DNA from 4 places in the Caballeronia sp. LP006 genome. Region 1 is predicted to be linked to each of the others. Evidence: predicted binding sites of a transcription regulator. Region 1 holds the regulator's gene; each other region holds the start of a gene.
What was found. The regulator FliA, encoded in region 1, starts transcription of late flagellar genes. The targets are predictions, from matches to a motif close to CTAAAGTTTNNNNNNNNNNNGCCGNTA.
Positions count from the first base shown of each region.

Region 1 (4,185 bases):
CGCCGAGAATGCCCACGTGCACGAACGAAAAGTGCGCCATGTCCAGGAAGTTTTCGACGACACGCGGCGCGGATGACTTCACCGTCTGCGGCGCAAGGTTGATGCGCCGTCCGCCCGGAATCGCGGCTTCGGGAAAGAAATCGAGCGCGTGCGCGGGCTCGCCGAAGCACATCCACACGACGCCGTATTTCTCCTCGGCGACGAACGCGGTGGCGCACGCGCGTTTCGAAGGCCGAAGCGACGGATTCGACGGAATCAGCACGCACTGACCAAGCGTGTCGTAGCGCCAGCCGTGATAGGGACACACGAGCTGATCGTTCGTCACCGTGCCCAGCGACAGTTGCGCGCCGCGATGCGGACAGTAGTCACGCCAGACATGCGCCACGCCTTCGGCATCGCGCCATACGACGATGCGCTCATCCGCGACGATGAACGCTCGCGTCGAACCCGCCGGCACGTCATCGCCATTACAGACCGCCAGCCATTCGCCAGCGAGAGAAAAGTCGTCGCTCATAGCACTGAAGCATCCGCAGAAAACGCCGTTAATCATCTGTCCGAGATGCGTTCTTACACGATTCACAGCAGCTTGGCAAAACGTTGCAAAATACCAGTCGTCGGAGACGAACATCGCGACCGGGCCGCAATAAGACAAAAGCGCGACAGCAAAGACACGCGCAAAAGACCATAACAGCAAGAAATCACCACCAGGGGTTCAGTATGGAGCAGGCGCATCAACCGGCACGCCGGGCCTATGCCTTCGCATGGTCCGGCAACCGGAATCCCGAACGCGAGCAAGCCATGCTGCGTATCGGGATGGGAGCGGCAGTTCTGCTGGCTTATGCGGTGTATGCGTGGCGGCACCCTTCGGCCAACGCGTCGCTGATCACGCGGTTGATCGCGCTCTACGTGTCCTACGGTGCAATCACACTATTGCTCGTCAGCCGGATGATGGCGCTGTCCAACGTCCGGCTCGTCATCACCACTATCCTCGATCAGGCGTTGCTCGGCGCGATGTTCTTTCTCTGCGGCACGCTCGCCTTGCCGCTGCTGTGGGTGGTGTTCTGGTTTCTGATCGGCTCGGGATGCCGCTACGGCAAGCGCACGCTCGCCATTTCGTGCGCGATGGCGCTCGTCGCGATCGTCGCGCTGGCGTTGTGGCAACCGTGGTGGGTGGCAAACCGCGCCGCCGCGCTCGGGCTCGCGCTGAGCGTGCTGGGCGCGTCGGTGTATCTGAGTGTGCTGGTCGACAGGCTTGGCAGCGCGAATCGCGTGCTGGCGCGGCAGGCATCGACGGACCCGCTCACGGGCCTCTATAACCGTTACGCGCTCGAACAAACCGTGAATCGCGCGATGTCCGCGCCCGAAGCCGCCGACGCGAACACCAGCGCACTGCTACTGATCGACCTCGACGGCTTCAAGGGCGTGAACGATACCTACGGTCACGCGGTCGGCGACGTGCTGTTGCAGTCGTTCGCGCAATTGCTTGCACGGCGCATGCGCAAGACCGACACCATCGCGCGGCTGGGCGGCGACGAGTTCGTCGTGCTCGCGCGCAACATGCGCGATCGCAGCGCGGTGCTCACGCTCACCGATGGCATCCATTCGGCGCTCGCCGACCTCACGCTGGTGCAGGAGCGGCCAGTGAGCGTATCGGCGAGTATCGGCGCCTGCTTGCTGTCGAGCGCGGCAGAAGCGCATGACGCCGATATCACCGCCGTGCTGAGAGCCGCGGATCGCGCGATGTATCGCGCAAAGAGTCTCGGCGAAGGCAAGACGGTGTTCGCCGAGGCGCGCGACTTCGAGATGCATTGAGCCCATCCGCGCGCATTCGAGCGCCTTTGCAAAGGCAAGAGCAAAAAGCGCGCGGCCCCGGTTCGGGGCTTCGCGCGCCTCTACAACTCGGAACTCAAGCCTCGACGCTAGTCCACGACTGTTCCCGCAGCTTCGCACGCAAACGCGCCACGGCCTGGCTATGCAACTGGCACACGCGCGACTCGCTCACTTCCATCACCGCGCCGATTTCGCGCAGGTTGAGGCCCTTCTCGTAGTACAAGCTCATGAGCAGCTTCTCGCGCTCCGGCAACTTGTCGATGGCTTCGATCAGCGCGCCGCGCAGGCTGTCGTCCAGAAGCGCCGACAGCGGGTCCGAACGATCGACGCAGTAACGGTCGAGGAACGGCTCGTCGTCCGCCGAGCGGTCGAAGTCTTCGTAATAGATCAACTGGCTGCCATGCAAGTCCTGCAGCATCGACTGATACTCGTCGAGCGGCATCTTCATGTGCTCGGCGACTTCGGTCTCGCTGGCTGAACGGCCAAGGTTCTGTTCCACCTTGTGTACCGCCGACTCCACTTCGCGCGATGTCTTGCGCATGCTGCGTGGCAACCAGTCATTGGCGCGCAACTCGTCGAGCATGGCGCCGCGAATACGCTGACTTGCGTAGGTTTCGAACTGGGCGCCCTGATCTTCCTTGTAGCGGCTAGCCGCATCGAGGAGGCCAATCATGCCGGCCTGGATCAGATCGTCGAGATCGACGCTCGCCGGCATTTTGGCGACGAGCTGGAGTCCGAGGCGGCGAACGAGCGGCGCATATTTCGTAAGCACGTCGGACTGCGAGAGTTTGCCTTGGGCGTTATACATCCTGTTCACCTTTCAATATCACATCGACGCCGTGCTGCTCATTGCATGATCGGAAAACGCCGCCGCTCGGTGCGCCGCTTTCCGTCCGCTTTCACCAGACTCGCCAACCGGAATGTGCGCGTCGTACTGGCTCGCTTCGTCGCCGCGCGAAAACGGCGCGGGACGCATCGGCCAGTGCAGCAGCTCGGCTGCGATGTAGCGGTAGTCGCGCGCCGCGGCCGTAGCCGGAAACGCTTCCACCGCACACCGAGAGAGCTCCCTCGCCCGAGCGACGCGCGCATCCTCGGACACATACCCTGCCTGCACGAGCGACACGGCCAAATAACGGCTCGCGACACCCGAGAGGTTGTCGAACGCGACCGCTGCATCGGCTGCGTCCTGCACGTGATTCATCAGCACGCGGAACTGGCCGATCGCGTGGGCGTAGTGCAAGCGCTTCATGCACGCATACGCCTCGGTGATCGCCGACGCGGCTACCCGCGTCACTATCAGAAAGTCATGCGCCTGCGCCGCGAGCGACGAGAGCGCGCCATTACGATCGAGTTGCGCATCGATCAGCACGATATCCGCGGGGCCGTCGAGCAGCGCGCGTGCTTGCGCTGCGTCGTGGCTGATACGTTCATCGCGCGGTGCGGCGATCAGCGAAAAACCCATCGGCGTGCGCACCGCGACATCCTGCAGTTCGCGACGGCCGGACATCACCGCCGAGAGCGCGCCCGCGCCATCCACACCCGCCATGCGGCTGACCGAGCCCGCGTTATGCCGCTCGTCGATGACGAGCACATCCTTGCCATGCACGGACAACGCCGCGCCGAGGTTCACTACCGCCGACGTGCAACCGATGCCCGCCGGTCCGCCCACTACAGCCACCACGCGAGAACTGGCGCGCGTCAGCAGCCTTCTCAGGCCTTCAGCCTGATCGAGCACGAACTTATCCAAAATGGACTCCATGCAGTTCGGTCGTGGCGCGTGCGGACAGTGCGGACAGAAGCGCCGGCACATCGTCGTCTTGCGGCACGAAAGGCGAGCCATCGCGCGGAATGCAGAACGCGCTCTTGATGAGGAAACGCTTGGTTGCGACGTACAAGTTCTCCGGCACCTTCTGACCGGTCGATACGTAATGCACCGGCAGCTTGTAGCGGATGACCGTATCGAGCACGCTGCCGAGGTTGGTCGCCTCGTCGAGCTTGGTCAGAATGCAGCCCGCGAGCGGCGGCTGGTCCGGCGCACTCTTGTAGGCCTGCACGACTTCGTTGAGCGTGTCGCCGTGGCTCGTGGCGTTCAGCAGCAACAAGCGTTGCACCGGCTGACCCGTGCCGCACAGCATCGCGATCTGGTCGGAGACCGTGCGATCGCGCTGGCTCATGCCGATCGTGTCGATCAGCACGATATGTTTGTTGCGCAGTTCGGAGAGCGCGAGTTGCAGGTCGGCGCCGTCCTTTACCGCATGCACCGAGACGCCGAGAATCTTGCCGAAGATGCGCAGTTGTTCATGCGCGCCGATCCGGTAGCTGTCCGTCGTCAGGAGCGCGACCTTGCTGGCGCCG
Region 1 is NZ_JARTVW010000005.1:309,340-313,524, forward strand. It holds gene P9250_RS18135 (aromatic ring-hydroxylating dioxygenase subunit alpha) at 1-514, opposite strand, end outside; gene P9250_RS18140 (diguanylate cyclase) at 718-1,812, shown strand; gene P9250_RS18145 (RNA polymerase sigma factor FliA) at 1,907-2,638, opposite strand; gene P9250_RS18150 (MinD/ParA family protein) at 2,657-3,577, opposite strand; gene flhF (flagellar biosynthesis protein FlhF) at 3,570-4,185, opposite strand, start outside.

Region 2 (4,185 bases), on a different contig from region 1:
CTGCATGTCACTCATTGGGCGGTCGGCAAGCAAATACGGCTGCTCGAAGACTGGTTCGGCGTGCCGTTGTTCGAGCGGCGCGCGCGCGGCGTTCAACTTACCGATGAAGGCGCGGCACTCCTCAACGACGTGAGCAGCGCGTTCGAACGTCTCACACGCGGAGCAGCGCGCCTCAGGCACGACGAATTCACGCGCCGCGTGTCCGGCGTCGTGCGCGTGAACGCGCTGGCGAGCTTCGCGTTGTGCTGGCTGCTGCCGCGTCTCGCCGACTTTCAGGCGCGCTTTCCCGATATCGACGTCAGGTTGTCGACCACGTCGCGCAAGTTGCGGTATATCGGCGATGCCTTCGATATCGGCATACGCTCGGGTCACGAACAAGGTGCGGGCGTCGTATCGCGCTCGTTGATGGCCGATGTGCGCCTGCCGGTGTGCAGCCCCGCGCTGCTGCGTCAGCGTCCCATAGCAAGCGTCGCGGATCTGCGTCATCACGCGCTGCTGCATTCCGCCAGCACGCGCACGAGTTGGTCGTCGTGGCTCAAGGAGGCGGGCGCGGCGGACTTGCGCGCGGCCCGGCATGTCGAGTTCGAGCACACATATCTGCAACTCGCTGCTGCAGCGGAGGGGCTCGGCGTGGCGCTCGCGTCGTTGCCGCTGATCGGACGCGATATCGCCGAAGGCCGACTCGTATGCCCGATCGCGGCGCCGGCGTGGCGCGCGGCCGATTACACACTGGTGATCAACGCAGACCGCGTCGGGGATGACGCCGTGGTTTCCTTCGAGAAGTGGATCATGGCGAGCGCGGGAGGTGCCGGAAGTTAAAGAAGCGCGTCCCATCGTCCGATATATTGAAGGCCGGCGTGATGGCAAGCGGTCGCTTCAGAGACCAACTTTTCAGACGAACGAAACATGATCAAAATTCACGAGGCGGGACAGCCGGCAAACGGCCCCGTTCGCTGCGGTGGCTGCAATAGCCCCGAAGTGGCGCAGATCGAAATGGCCTTTGCGTTTCAGCCTATCGTCGACGTGCGGTCGGGCAGTCCCTATGCCTACGAGGCGCTCGTACGCGGGCCGAATGGCGAATCGGCGGGTTCGGTGTTGTCGCAGGTCGACGACTCGAACCGTTATAACTTCGATCAGCGTTGCCGCACGACTGCAATCGAGCAGGCGGCAAGCATGGGCATGGACAGCTTTCTGTCGATCAACTTCATGCCGAACGCGGTTTATCAGCCTGCGGCATGCATTCGCAGTACCTTCGAGGCCGCCGAGAAACACGGCTTCCCGGCGAATAAGATCATCTTCGAAACCATCGAAGGTGAAAACATCATTAGCCGTTCGCATCTGGTGCAGATCTTCCGCGCGTATAAATCGTTCGGCTTTCAGACCGCGATCGACGATTTCGGCGCGGGTTATTCAGGGCTCACACTGCTCGCCGACTTTCAGCCGGACTTGATCAAGCTCGACATGGCATTGGTGCGCGACATCGACACCGACACCGTGCGTCAGCGGATCGTTGCCGGCGTCTTGAAGATTTGCAGTGATCTGGGAATTCGCGTGATCGCGGAAGGCATCGAGACGCAAGGCGAGCGCGATTTTCTGGAAGCAGCCGGCGTGAGCCTGATGCAAGGCTATTTGTTCGCCAAGCCCTCGTTCAAAGAGATGCCCGCGATTGCCAATGTGCGTTAATGCCGGGTGCAAAATGTTGAAAGCCGCGCTTGGGACGTTGCTAATCGTTTTGGCGGGATGCGCGGTGCCTGGTGCGCCGGCATCGCCGGAGAATAGCGTTGGAGCCGAAGGGTCGGCCACCCAAGCTCCGGCATCGACTGATCATTCACATTCAGAGCGTGTCGAGGCGCCGCGCAGAAATCCGAAGATGTATGGGCCGCCAGGCGAGTGATTGGTGTCGGGCTCACTACGCGTCGGTCCGCTCGACTACGAATCTGCAGAATCGGCCATGCCATTTGAACGGGGCATTTGGTTTTGTCCCCCGACGCTTTGCGCTACGCCGCCCGCGCTCCATTCCCGCTTAACCACCCATCAACGCATCGTCGTCTTGAGCAAATCGCCTGCGGTGCTCAACATGCCGCTCGCAATCTTGCCCGAGTCGATCTTGTAGGTTCCATCACGCAGAGCCGCCTTGATCGATTCGACCTTCGCCGTGTCGATGTCCGCGCCGCCCGTGACTTGCATAGACGACAACGAGGACAACGTCACTTTCGAACTGGTTGCGTTGGTCGCGCTGGTTTGCTGCACGCCGCCCGTAGCCTGCACATCGCGTTTGCTTGCTACGCGAAAGGTGTCGGATTGGAGTGCGGCGGGCGTGTTGTTCGATTCGATCTTCATGGCTTCGGCTCCTTGTCTGTTGAGTTCTTTAACGGAGTGGGGCTTGAAATCTTTACCAAGCCCGGCGGCCTGCCGACACCCTCGCAACCTCGTCCAGCCCGCAAAGCCTTATCCAGTAAGCCTCCCGTGTATTTGCAACAAATTGAAACAAAGTGTGAGGAATCGCACATAGACCGGACTTGGCGTCTGCGAGGGCAAGAAATTTCTTAAAATACTAGACGACTGGTCTACTATAAGCTAAAGTCCACCCATGCCTACCGCAAACACATCAGAAACCGTCGACGTCCGCGAAAACATCATTACCGTCGGTCAACGGTTGATCGGCGCCAAAGGCTTTTCCGCCGTCGGCCTGAATGAGATTCTCACGGAAGCCGGCGTGCCGAAGGGCTCGTTCTATCATTATTTTGGCTCCAAGGATGCGTTCGGCGTGGCGCTCCTGGAACGCTATTTCGAGGACTACCTGAACGACCTCGACCAGACGCTAGCGCAGCCCGGACTGAGCATGGCGCAGCGGCTGACGAACTACTGGAGCATCTGGCAAGAAACCCAGTCCTTCTTCGATTGCCAGGGCAAATGTCTCGCGGTCAAGCTCGGCGCCGAAGTGGCGGACATGTCGGAGGCCATGCGCGCCACGCTGAAGCGCGGCACGGCGGGGATCGTTAGCCGTCTTGCAAGTGCAATCGAAATCGGTGTGGCGGAAGGCTCGCTTTCGATCGAAGGTGATCCGCAAAGCGTCGCGCAGAGCTTGTATCAACTGTGGCTCGGCGCCAGCATCATGGTGAAGATTGTTCGCAACACGCAGCCGTTTGAAGTGGCGACGACGACAACGCAGCAGATCTTGCGACTTGCTCCCTGACGAAGCAGGGAGCGAGGTGCCAGCACTTCTTTAGAGGTGCTTTTTTTGAAGCATTTACTAGACGACTGGTCTACTAACCCCATCAACCTTCTTTACGGTTTCGCCTTACTCACCCACGGAGATGCAACATGAAAGTGCTCATGGTTCTGACCTCGCATGACCAACTCGGCAACACGGGCCGCAAGACGGGTTTCTGGCTCGAAGAGCTGGCCGCACCCTACTACGCCTTCAGGGATGCGGGCGCGGAAATCGTGCTGGCATCGCCTAAAGGTGGTCAGCCGCCGCTCGACCCGAAGAGCAACGAGCCGGCCAATCAGACCGAGATGACACATCGTTTCGAAGCCGATTCGCAGGCTACCGCGCAGCTTGCCAGCACGGTAAAGCTCGATCTCGTCTCGCAAGCCGATTTCGATACCGTGTTTTATCCGGGCGGTCATGGTCCGCTCTGGGACCTGGCCGAAGACAAAAACTCGATCGCCCTGATCGAAGCCTTCTTGGCCGCTGGCAAGCCTGTCGCGCTGGTCTGCCACGCACCTGGCGTGCTGCGCCATGTCCGCACGCCGGAGGGCGCACCGCTTGTCGAAGGCAAACGAGTCACGGGCTTCACCAACTCCGAGGAAGCCGCGGTCGGACTGACCGATGTCGTGCCGTTCCTCGTTGAAGACGAACTCAAGGCGAAGGGCGGCATCTATTCGAAGCTCGAAGACTGGGCACCTTATGTCGTCACCGATGGCCTTTTGATTACCGGGCAGAACCCGGCTTCATCGTCGTCCGCTGCGGCGACGTTGATGAAGCACTCGGCGCTCGCGCAATAACCGACGTTGACGTTACCGGCGCGCGCGGCCATTGGGCGGCCGCGCGCCATGGAACCCACGCTCGTGCCAGGACTTGCGATGCACGGGCAAATTGCCGGGCGCGTGAGCTCGTCGATCCCACATCACGAAACCAGCCCGCGTGTCGTGAGAAATCCTGCTGCGTGGCAGCATGCA
Region 2 is NZ_JARTVW010000003.1:1,168,872-1,173,056, forward strand. It holds gene gcvA (transcriptional regulator GcvA) at 1-819, shown strand, start outside; gene P9250_RS09965 (EAL domain-containing protein) at 907-1,683, shown strand; gene flgM (flagellar biosynthesis anti-sigma factor FlgM) at 2,035-2,340, opposite strand; gene P9250_RS09975 (TetR/AcrR family transcriptional regulator) at 2,591-3,196, shown strand; gene P9250_RS09980 (type 1 glutamine amidotransferase domain-containing protein) at 3,325-4,011, shown strand.
Region 2: the regulator FliA is predicted to act here: its motif matches at 2,370-2,396, upstream of flgM (flagellar biosynthesis anti-sigma factor FlgM).

Region 3 (4,185 bases), 250 kb from region 1:
ATGCCACCGCGCCCGAGTTGCTCGACAATGCCGCGGTCAACGCGTCTTCGTCGGTCTTGAGCGTGCCGTCCGGTTGCAGCGTAATGCCGATCGATGCAAGGTTCACCTGGCTCGTGCCGGAACCCACGCCCTTGGCAATCGTGCTGGAAAGGGCGTTGCGAATGGTGTTCATCATCGAGTCGCCGAGCAGCGCGCCGCCTTGCGAACCGGCTGCCTGGGTCGAGTCGAACGAAGTCAGCGACGCGGCCGTCGTGATGAAGTTGTTGTACGCGGTGACGAAGCCATCGATGGCCGTCTTCTGCGTGGCCGTGTCCTGCGCGATGGTCAAGGTCTGCGTCGTGCCGACCGCATCCGACGTGAGATTCAGCGTCACGCCGGACAGCGCCGTCGTGACCGCATTGGTCGAGCTGCTGGCAGGCGTGCCCGCGATGGTGAAGTTGGCGTCCATGCCGGCCGTCGTCTGCGTCCAGTTCGACGAGCTGATGGCCGTCTGCGCCGGAACCGCATTGCCGTTCGAGTCTGTCGTGGCGGCGCTCAACGTCGATGCCACGTTGAGTTTGGACAAACCGTTGTCGTCGGGCGTCGTGCCGTCGGACTGCATGTTCGGCGTGACCGCCACGGTAATGCCGTTGGCCTGGCCCGTCGACGCCGAGCGCAGCACGAGGTGCGCGCCATCGGTGCCGTTGACGACCGCCGCCGTGATGCCGGGGTTACCGCTTGCCTTGTTGATCGCGGACGCAATGCCCGCGAGCGTGTTGTTCGAAGAGTCGATGCTGATCGACATGTCCTTGCCGCCCACCGACAGCTTCATCGTGCCCGTGCCGAGTTGCGCGGTGCTGGTGAACGCGGTGGAGGTAAGCGATTGCGAGGTGGCGATATTGCTGACCGCGACCGAATAAGTGCCCGCGACCGCGCCGGTGCTGGCCGTGCCGGTCAGACCCTTGCCGCTGCCGGTCGCCGTGAAGGCGCCGAGCGTCGTGCCGTCCGCGAGCGAACTCACCGAGCTTTGCAAAAGCGACAGCACGGACTTGAGCGTGCCGACCGCGGTGAGCTGGGTGTTGTCCTTGGTTTGCTTGGCTGTCAGCGCATCCGTCTGTCCGGCGACCTTCGCGTTGACGATGGCGGTGACGAGCGAGTTCACATCCATCGTGGAGTTGGTCGAGCCACTGATGATCGACTGCGCGGCCTGCTGGACGGCGCTGGTCGGATCGACCGTGGATGCCGAAGTGGTTGCTACCGTGGACATGTATGGCTCCGTTTCTGGCTTCTTGCCGTGAGCGGTTGAAGATGCGTTTTACTGCGCCGTCAGCAGGCGACTCGTCATGAAGGCGCCTCTGGCGGAAATGCAAATCGGGAGGCAAGCCTCCCTGGGTACGTCGCCGGCGCGCCGTGATCGAGACGCGCCGGTTACTGCGTCGGCGATGCTTAGCCGAGGAGCTTCAGAACCTGCTGGGGCATCGAGTTCGCTTGCGCCAGAACCGAGATACCAGCTTGTTGCAGAACCTGAGCCTTCGAGAGGTTCGCGGTTTCCTGCGCGAAGTTCGCGTCGGTGATCTGCGACTGAGCGGACGACAGGTTGGTCGACTGCGCGGTCTGGGTAGCGGCAACCGAGCTGAAGCGGTTCTGCACGGCGCCCAACTGAGCTTGCAGCGAGTTCACTGCATCCAGTGCGTTGTCGACTGCCTCGATTGCGGACGATGCGCCGTTCGCCTTGCTGATGTCGATTTGCGACACTTGCGGCGGCGTGTTGTTCGCGGTCAGCGCGCCGACTTCGGACGTTTGAGCTGCAGTTGCCGAAGGAACGTTGGTGCTGTTCAGGCTGATGCTCGTGCTGCCTGCGGACAGACCCGTGAACACGTTCGACGAGGCGAACGAGCTGCCGAGCGCCTTGTTGTCCTGGTCGGTGAACGTGTAGCCGCCGGAGCCGTCAGCGATGACGTTGACCGACGTGATCGTTGCCGAGCTGGCAGCTGCGGATGCACCCGTGTTGCCCAGGCTCAGACCGTCGACCGTGCCGATGACCGTGCCCTTCTGCGGGTTGCTGCCGCCGAGCGACAGAGCCGAGACGTTTGCTGCCGAGCCGAGGTCGATCGTGATCGACTGGCCGACGTTCGCGCCAACCTGGAACGTCTTGCTGCCGGCGGTGCCGTCGAGCAGGTTCGTGCCGTTGAACGTGGTTTGCGACGAGATACGGTTGATTTCGCTGATACGCTGCGTCACTTCTTGTTGCAGCGAGGTCTTGTCAGCCGTCGACAGCGAGCCGCTCGATGCTTGCACGGCCAACTGACGGATACGCTGAAGGTTGTCCGTGATCTGCGACAGACCGCTCGAAGCCGTCTGAACCATCGACACGCCGTCGTTCGCGTTCGAAACGCCTTGGTTCAGGCCGTTGATCTGCGAGGTCATGCGCGAAGCGATTGCGAGGCCAGCTGCGTCGTCTGCTGCGCTGTTGATGCGCTTGCCCGACGAAAGACGCGTGATTGCCGACGACAGTGCGCTTTGCGTGCCGTTCAGGTTTTGCTGAGCGACCAGCGAGTTGATGTTGCTATTGATACCGATCATTTTGTTTCTCCGATGAGGCCTGGCGCATTTATCTGAGTTGATAACGCCATCGTTTGGCGGAAGCGTCCGTCGTTTGTTTGTTTGGCCGCTTGTTTAGGTTTTCGGCCCGTGCTAGGCAAACTTTAGTGCTCGATTCGATTTGCCTGATAAATAGCTGGAAATCCGTGCTAAAGCTTGCCCAGCGGGGCTCTGCTGCCGATGCTCGCGGTTTTTGAATGCCCCGTCTGAGAGCTTTAACGGCAGACGGAGCGACTTCTTTCGTTAAAAATTCGCTTCAGACGTCGAACGTGGCCGCAGCCTTGCCGGCGCACCAGCGCTGCCACATCTGGCGCATGCTGGCGGAGAGCGCGCGGGCCACCGTGTCGGGCTGGAACCCCGGCGACTGCAGGCAGCGCTCGCGCATGCCGGCGCGGATCTGCGCGAGTTCTTCGACCCGGCCCGCCCATTCGATGCCCTTCGCGACGAAGTCCGCGCGGTCGCGAGCCACGAAGTCACCGAGGCCCGTGTTGGAAAGCACCGACGTGCTGCCTCGGCTCGCGATCAGTTCGCCGGGCAAGGTGAGCGTGGGCACGCCCATCCACAGCGCCTGCATGGTGGTGACGCCGCCCGCGTAAGGGAACGTGTCGAGCGCGATATCGGCGTCGAGGTGATGCGCGAGATAGCGCACGAGCGACGAGCGCTGACGAAACTCGAGCCGGCTCACATCGATTCCTTCCTTCTCGAACCAATCGATCAGAATCGTGTGGCTGTCGTCGCGCGGCACGCCTGCGATCAACATGCGCGCATGCGGCACCGCGCGCAGCAGTTCCGACCACAGCGCGATGGTGCGCGGACGCAGTTTGTTGAAGCGGTTGAAGCTGCCGAAAGTGATGTGGCCGTTGGTGAGCGCGGGCAACGCGTTGAGCGCCGGCGCATGTTCCGAGGGCTTGAAAGGCGCATACGCCGGCAGATAAGCCAGCTTTTCGACGAACTGACCGTCGATCTGTTCTTCAGGCACATAGTGGCGATCGCCGATGTAGTAATCCATCGCGGTCATGCCGGTCGTGCCGAGATAGCCCATCCACGTTGCCTGGATCGGCGCGGGTTTGCGCGCGAAAGTCAGCAGGCGGTTATAGGCCGTGTGCCCCGAAAGATCGATCAGCACGTCGATGCCGTCCGCGCGAATCTTGTCGGCGAGCGCGGCATCGCTACAACCCGAGACGTCGTGCCAGCGCGGCACGATATCGCGCAGCGTGCGCGTGACCTCGTCGGTCACCGAGCGGTTGTAGTACGCGTGCACCCTAACGCTGGGATCGTTCACGAGATAGCGGAACACCGGCTCGATGAAGACAGCCACCGGATGCTGGTTGTAGTCGCCCGAGACGAAGCCCACGCGAATGCAGCGGTTCGGGTCCGGCTGGTTCCGATGCTTCTTCCACGTTGATTGCAGCGGCTTCGCGCATTGCTCGGCGAAGTACAGATGCTGCTCGAAGTACGCCTTCCGGTCGATTTCTTCCTTGTGCGACAAGCAGAACAACAGGTTCTCGTGCGCGCTGTCGCAAGTTGGATCGAGTTCGATCGCGCGACGCGAATGCTTCTCCGCGTCGTCGAACCGCGTCTGGTCCATCAGCACCACGCCGAGCG
Region 3 is NZ_JARTVW010000005.1:560,298-564,482, forward strand. It holds gene fliD (flagellar filament capping protein FliD) at 1-1,246, opposite strand, end outside; gene P9250_RS19320 (flagellin) at 1,426-2,562, opposite strand; gene P9250_RS19325 (tetratricopeptide repeat protein) at 2,837-4,185, opposite strand, start outside.
Region 3: the regulator FliA is predicted to act here: its motif matches at 2,662-2,688, upstream of P9250_RS19320 (flagellin).

Region 4 (4,185 bases), 260 kb from region 1:
GGAATAGCAGCGCCTTTGCGCCCGACAAGAATTCCGGCTTCTGCGCTTCATTGATCTCGCCGATGAACTCGACATGCGCCTGCGACAAGAGCGGCTCGATGGTCGACTTGAAATATTCCTGGTCGACCTTGTCCACTTTCGCGGCGATCTTCAGTGGCAGACCGCTTTGCGCCGCGATCTTGATGGCCAGATCGGCGCGCTTTTCCGGGCAGATACGACCGAGGAACGCCAGGTATTCCGGCTTCTTGTGCGGCTGCGGCGTGAGCAAATCTTCAGGTAGACCGTGATAGACCGTGTTCAGCCAGTTCGCTTGCGGCAGCGGCGTGCGCTGATTGTCCGAGATCGAGATCACGTTCGCCTTCGTGAACGTGTTGAAGATCGGCTGGAGTTCAGGCAGGTCGAGACGGCCGTGCAGCGTCGTCACGAAAGGCGTGTCCATCTGCGTGAACAGCGGAAACGGCATGTAATCGAGGTGGAAGTGCAGCACGTCGAATTCATGCGCGCGGCGGCGGACGGTTTCGAGCAGGAGCATGTGCGGCGCGAGCGCGTCGCGCACGGTCGGGTCGAGGCGCAGCGCGCGCGGCCAGGCCGCATCGAGAGTCGCCTTGGTTTGCGAATCGCCACTGGCGAACAGAGTTACATCGTGGCCGAGGTCGACGAGTGCGTCGGTCAGATACGACACGACGCGCTCGGTGCCGCCGTAAAACTTCGGGGGAACTGCTTCGTGCAACGGTGCAATTTGTGCGATTCGCATAACGTGACTCTCCTGTTATTTAAGGCATTGCAGTCACGCTCCGGTCGAGCGCTCGACGCATGCCGTTCGGGCGGGCCGCGTTCGTGTAGAAGACGCCGCCCGAGACTGGCCCGGACAAGAAACTGTTCAACCGGGTTATCCCTTACTGCTCATTATCGGGATCGAGCGCGGCATTACACTTCATTTTTCAAACGCTTAACCTTGTTACAGCGCGAAACAACGGCTGTTACGAAGTCAAAAAGTGCATCGATATCAATGACGTAGACGAATTCGACGCACGCAGGGCATTGCCGCGAGGCATTGAAGTAGCACGGATCGGGCCTAAGGCATATGGGCCGGTTCTGCGCATGGCACGGGGCGATTCGTGCTCGAGGCATTTCAAGTCAGATGAGAAGCAGCCGATAGTTGAGTTTGGTGCTCCCGATTCGCTCAAACAGCCGTTCAACTATTTCGCGTAGGAATTTTTCTTACACGACGTCGCGGCTTTTCCGTCGGTAAATCGGTCGATTTATCCGATTGGCGCGCGCTCGAAGCCTCATCGACAATCGAATCCACACCATGAGCGGGGCCGAATCGCCGCAATCCAGAGCGATCCGAGCAAACGTTTCCCGCACGGCCTGACGAGCCGGGTATCGATTCGGGGAAAAGATGACGGCCAGCACAACCACCACGCTCACGGAGATTCGCGAGCTTAATCTCGCGTACTTGCTTCTGGCGCAGCAGCTATTGCTTGCGGACCGCGCTTCGGCCATGGCTCGGCTGGCGCTTTCGGACGACGTGGCGCAGTTACTGGCTTCGCTTTCGCCCGCGCAGGCGGTGAGGGTGGCGTCGTCGAGCCATTTGCTGTGCCGCTTTCGCTTCGACGATCACGCCATCCTTTCTTCCCTCGACGAAAAGGACAAAAGCGCAGCGCCGGACGCGACCCTCCTCGCGGATGCATTGGCGATAGAGGCCGGCTGATCTGCGCGTTGATTCGAGCCGATCACGGCGGCGTTTGCGTTCCACGTTCACAGCGCTGACCGAACGCAACGGCGCGCAGCCGGCATGAACCGATCAGACGAGCGGCCGCCGTGCCAACACCTCGTAAGTTGGTCGGCATACGTCTGCGGCCCATGACAGGCGACCCATGCAGTGAGCCGCCTCGCTGCCAGATCGACGCACGTCTCGCGGTCAACTCGTCTTTAACCACGAACAACTGGCTTATCGCGAAGAGATATACGCCGCCATCGCCCGCACGAAAAGGCACTCGCACCGTAGCGTCCCCGCGCGCCATGCGCCATTGCGCCGCATGTCGTCAGAGCCCCATCCCACGCGGGTTTTAGCGTTTGCCTCACCTCCCGGTCATGCACCAAAGTTTTCCCTTGCCGTGCCGTAAACCCACATAACGGCGGTCATCCCGCAACTACCTTGAGGACTCGACTGTGCTGATTTTCGTTGGAACGCTCGTGACATTGCTGTCCGTATTCGGCGGTTACGCGCTCGAAGGCGGCCACCTTGGCGCGCTCGTGCAACCGGTCGAAATCTTGATGATCGCGGGCGCGGGTGTCGGCGCATTCATCCTCGGTAACGGCATCAAGACGATCAAGTCGACGCTGCGCGTCATTCCCACGCTGTTCAAGGGCTCCAAGTACAACAAGGATGTGTACATGGAACTGATGGGCCTGCTCTACGTCCTGCTCGCCAAGGCGCGCAAGGAAGGCACGCTCACCCTCGAAAGCGATATCGACGATCCCCATAAAAGCCCGATTTTCGGTCAGTACCCGAAGATTCTCGCGGATGAGCACATCGTCGAATTCCTGACGGATTATCTGCGGCTGATGGTCGGCGGCAACATGAACGCGTTCGAGATCGAAAGCCTCATGGACGAGGAAATCGAGACGCATCACGCCGAAGGCGAAGCGCCCGCACAAGCGCTGCACAAAGTGGGCGACGCCATGCCCGCGTTCGGTATCGTCGCGGCCGTCATGGGCGTCGTGCACACGATGGCTTCCGCCGATCAGCCGCCCGCGATTCTCGGCGAGATGATCGCGCAGGCGCTCGTCGGCACCTTCCTCGGCATTCTGCTTTCGTATGGCTTCATCGGCCCGCTCGCGGGCGTGGCGGAGCAGCGCGTGGCCGAGCAGACCAAGATGTTTCAGTGCATCAAGGTGACGATCCTTGCGAGTCTGAACGGCTATGCGCCCGCCATCTCGGTGGAGTTCGGCCGCAAGGTGCTGTTCTCGACCGAGCGCCCGTCGTTCTCCGAACTGGAAGAACACGTGCGCCGCGTCCGCGCGAAGTGAAGCGAGGAACGACGCCATGAGCTCACCCGACAAAGACCGGCCAATTTTCATCAAGCGAATCGTCGCGGGCCGCAAGGGACATCACGGCGGCGCGTGGAAGCTCGCCTACGCGGACTTCATGACCGCGATGATGGCGTTCTTCCTGCTCATGTGGCTTCTGAGTTCGACTTCGCCGGTGCAACGACGCGGTATCGCCGAATACTTCAACACGCCGCTCAAGGCCGCGATGGTCGGCGGCAAGACCGTCGGCATGGACTCCAGCATCATCATGGGCGGCGGGCGCGATCTGTCGAGTCCCGAGCCCGGCACGGTGCGCACCACCGAAGGCAATACGCCGTTCGCGGTGCGTTCGTCGGCAAGACCCGATGAAGCCGCGTTGAGACAAGCCGAAGGCGAGATCGAACGCCGCGAGCAAGAGCGCCTGCACGACCTCCAGGTGAAGCTCATGTCGGCCGTCGAGGCCAACCCGACCTTGCGCCAGTTCAGGCAGCAGATACGCATCGATTCGACCCAGCAGGGCTTGCGCATCGAGATTGTCGATACCCAGAAGCGGCCCATGTTCGCGCTCTCCAGCGACTCCGTGCAGCCGTACATGCGCGACATTTTGCGCGAGATAGGCAAGACGCTGAACGACGTGCCCAATCGAATAGTCGTGCAAGGACATACGGATGCCGTGAAGTACGCCGGCGGCGACAAGGGCTACAGCAACTGGGAACTGTCGGCGGACCGCGCGAACGCGTCGCGGCGCGAGCTGATCTACGGCGGCATGGACGAAGCGAAGGTGCTGCGCGTGCTCGGGCTTGCATCGACGCAGAACCTGAATCGCAAGGACGCGATGGACCCGGAAAACCGGCGCATCAGCATCATCGTGCTCAACCGGCGCGCGGAGAGCGCCATGTTGCGCGACGACGGCGCGCCGCCCGCGACATTCGACAACGCGGCGGGCGCGGCTCCCGTGCTGGACAAACTCGCGCCCGTATTCCAAGCGCGACCGCAATAAAAGCGAAATCCGCGCGAAAGACTCTCAAGACTCCACACGTTTTAGCCGTCAACCCGGCAAGACCGCAAGAGACACACATGATCAAGAACATTCTGGCAATCGACGATTCCGCCGCCATGCGGCAGATTCTCTCCGCCACGCTGACGACG
Region 4 is NZ_JARTVW010000005.1:573,271-577,455, forward strand. It holds gene P9250_RS19375 (glycosyltransferase family 4 protein) at 1-754, opposite strand, end outside; gene flhD (flagellar transcriptional regulator FlhD) at 1,403-1,714, shown strand; gene motA (flagellar motor stator protein MotA) at 2,176-3,036, shown strand; gene motB (flagellar motor protein MotB) at 3,053-4,036, shown strand; gene P9250_RS19395 (response regulator) at 4,114-4,185, shown strand, end outside.
Region 4: the regulator FliA is predicted to act here: its motif matches at 2,103-2,129, upstream of motA (flagellar motor stator protein MotA).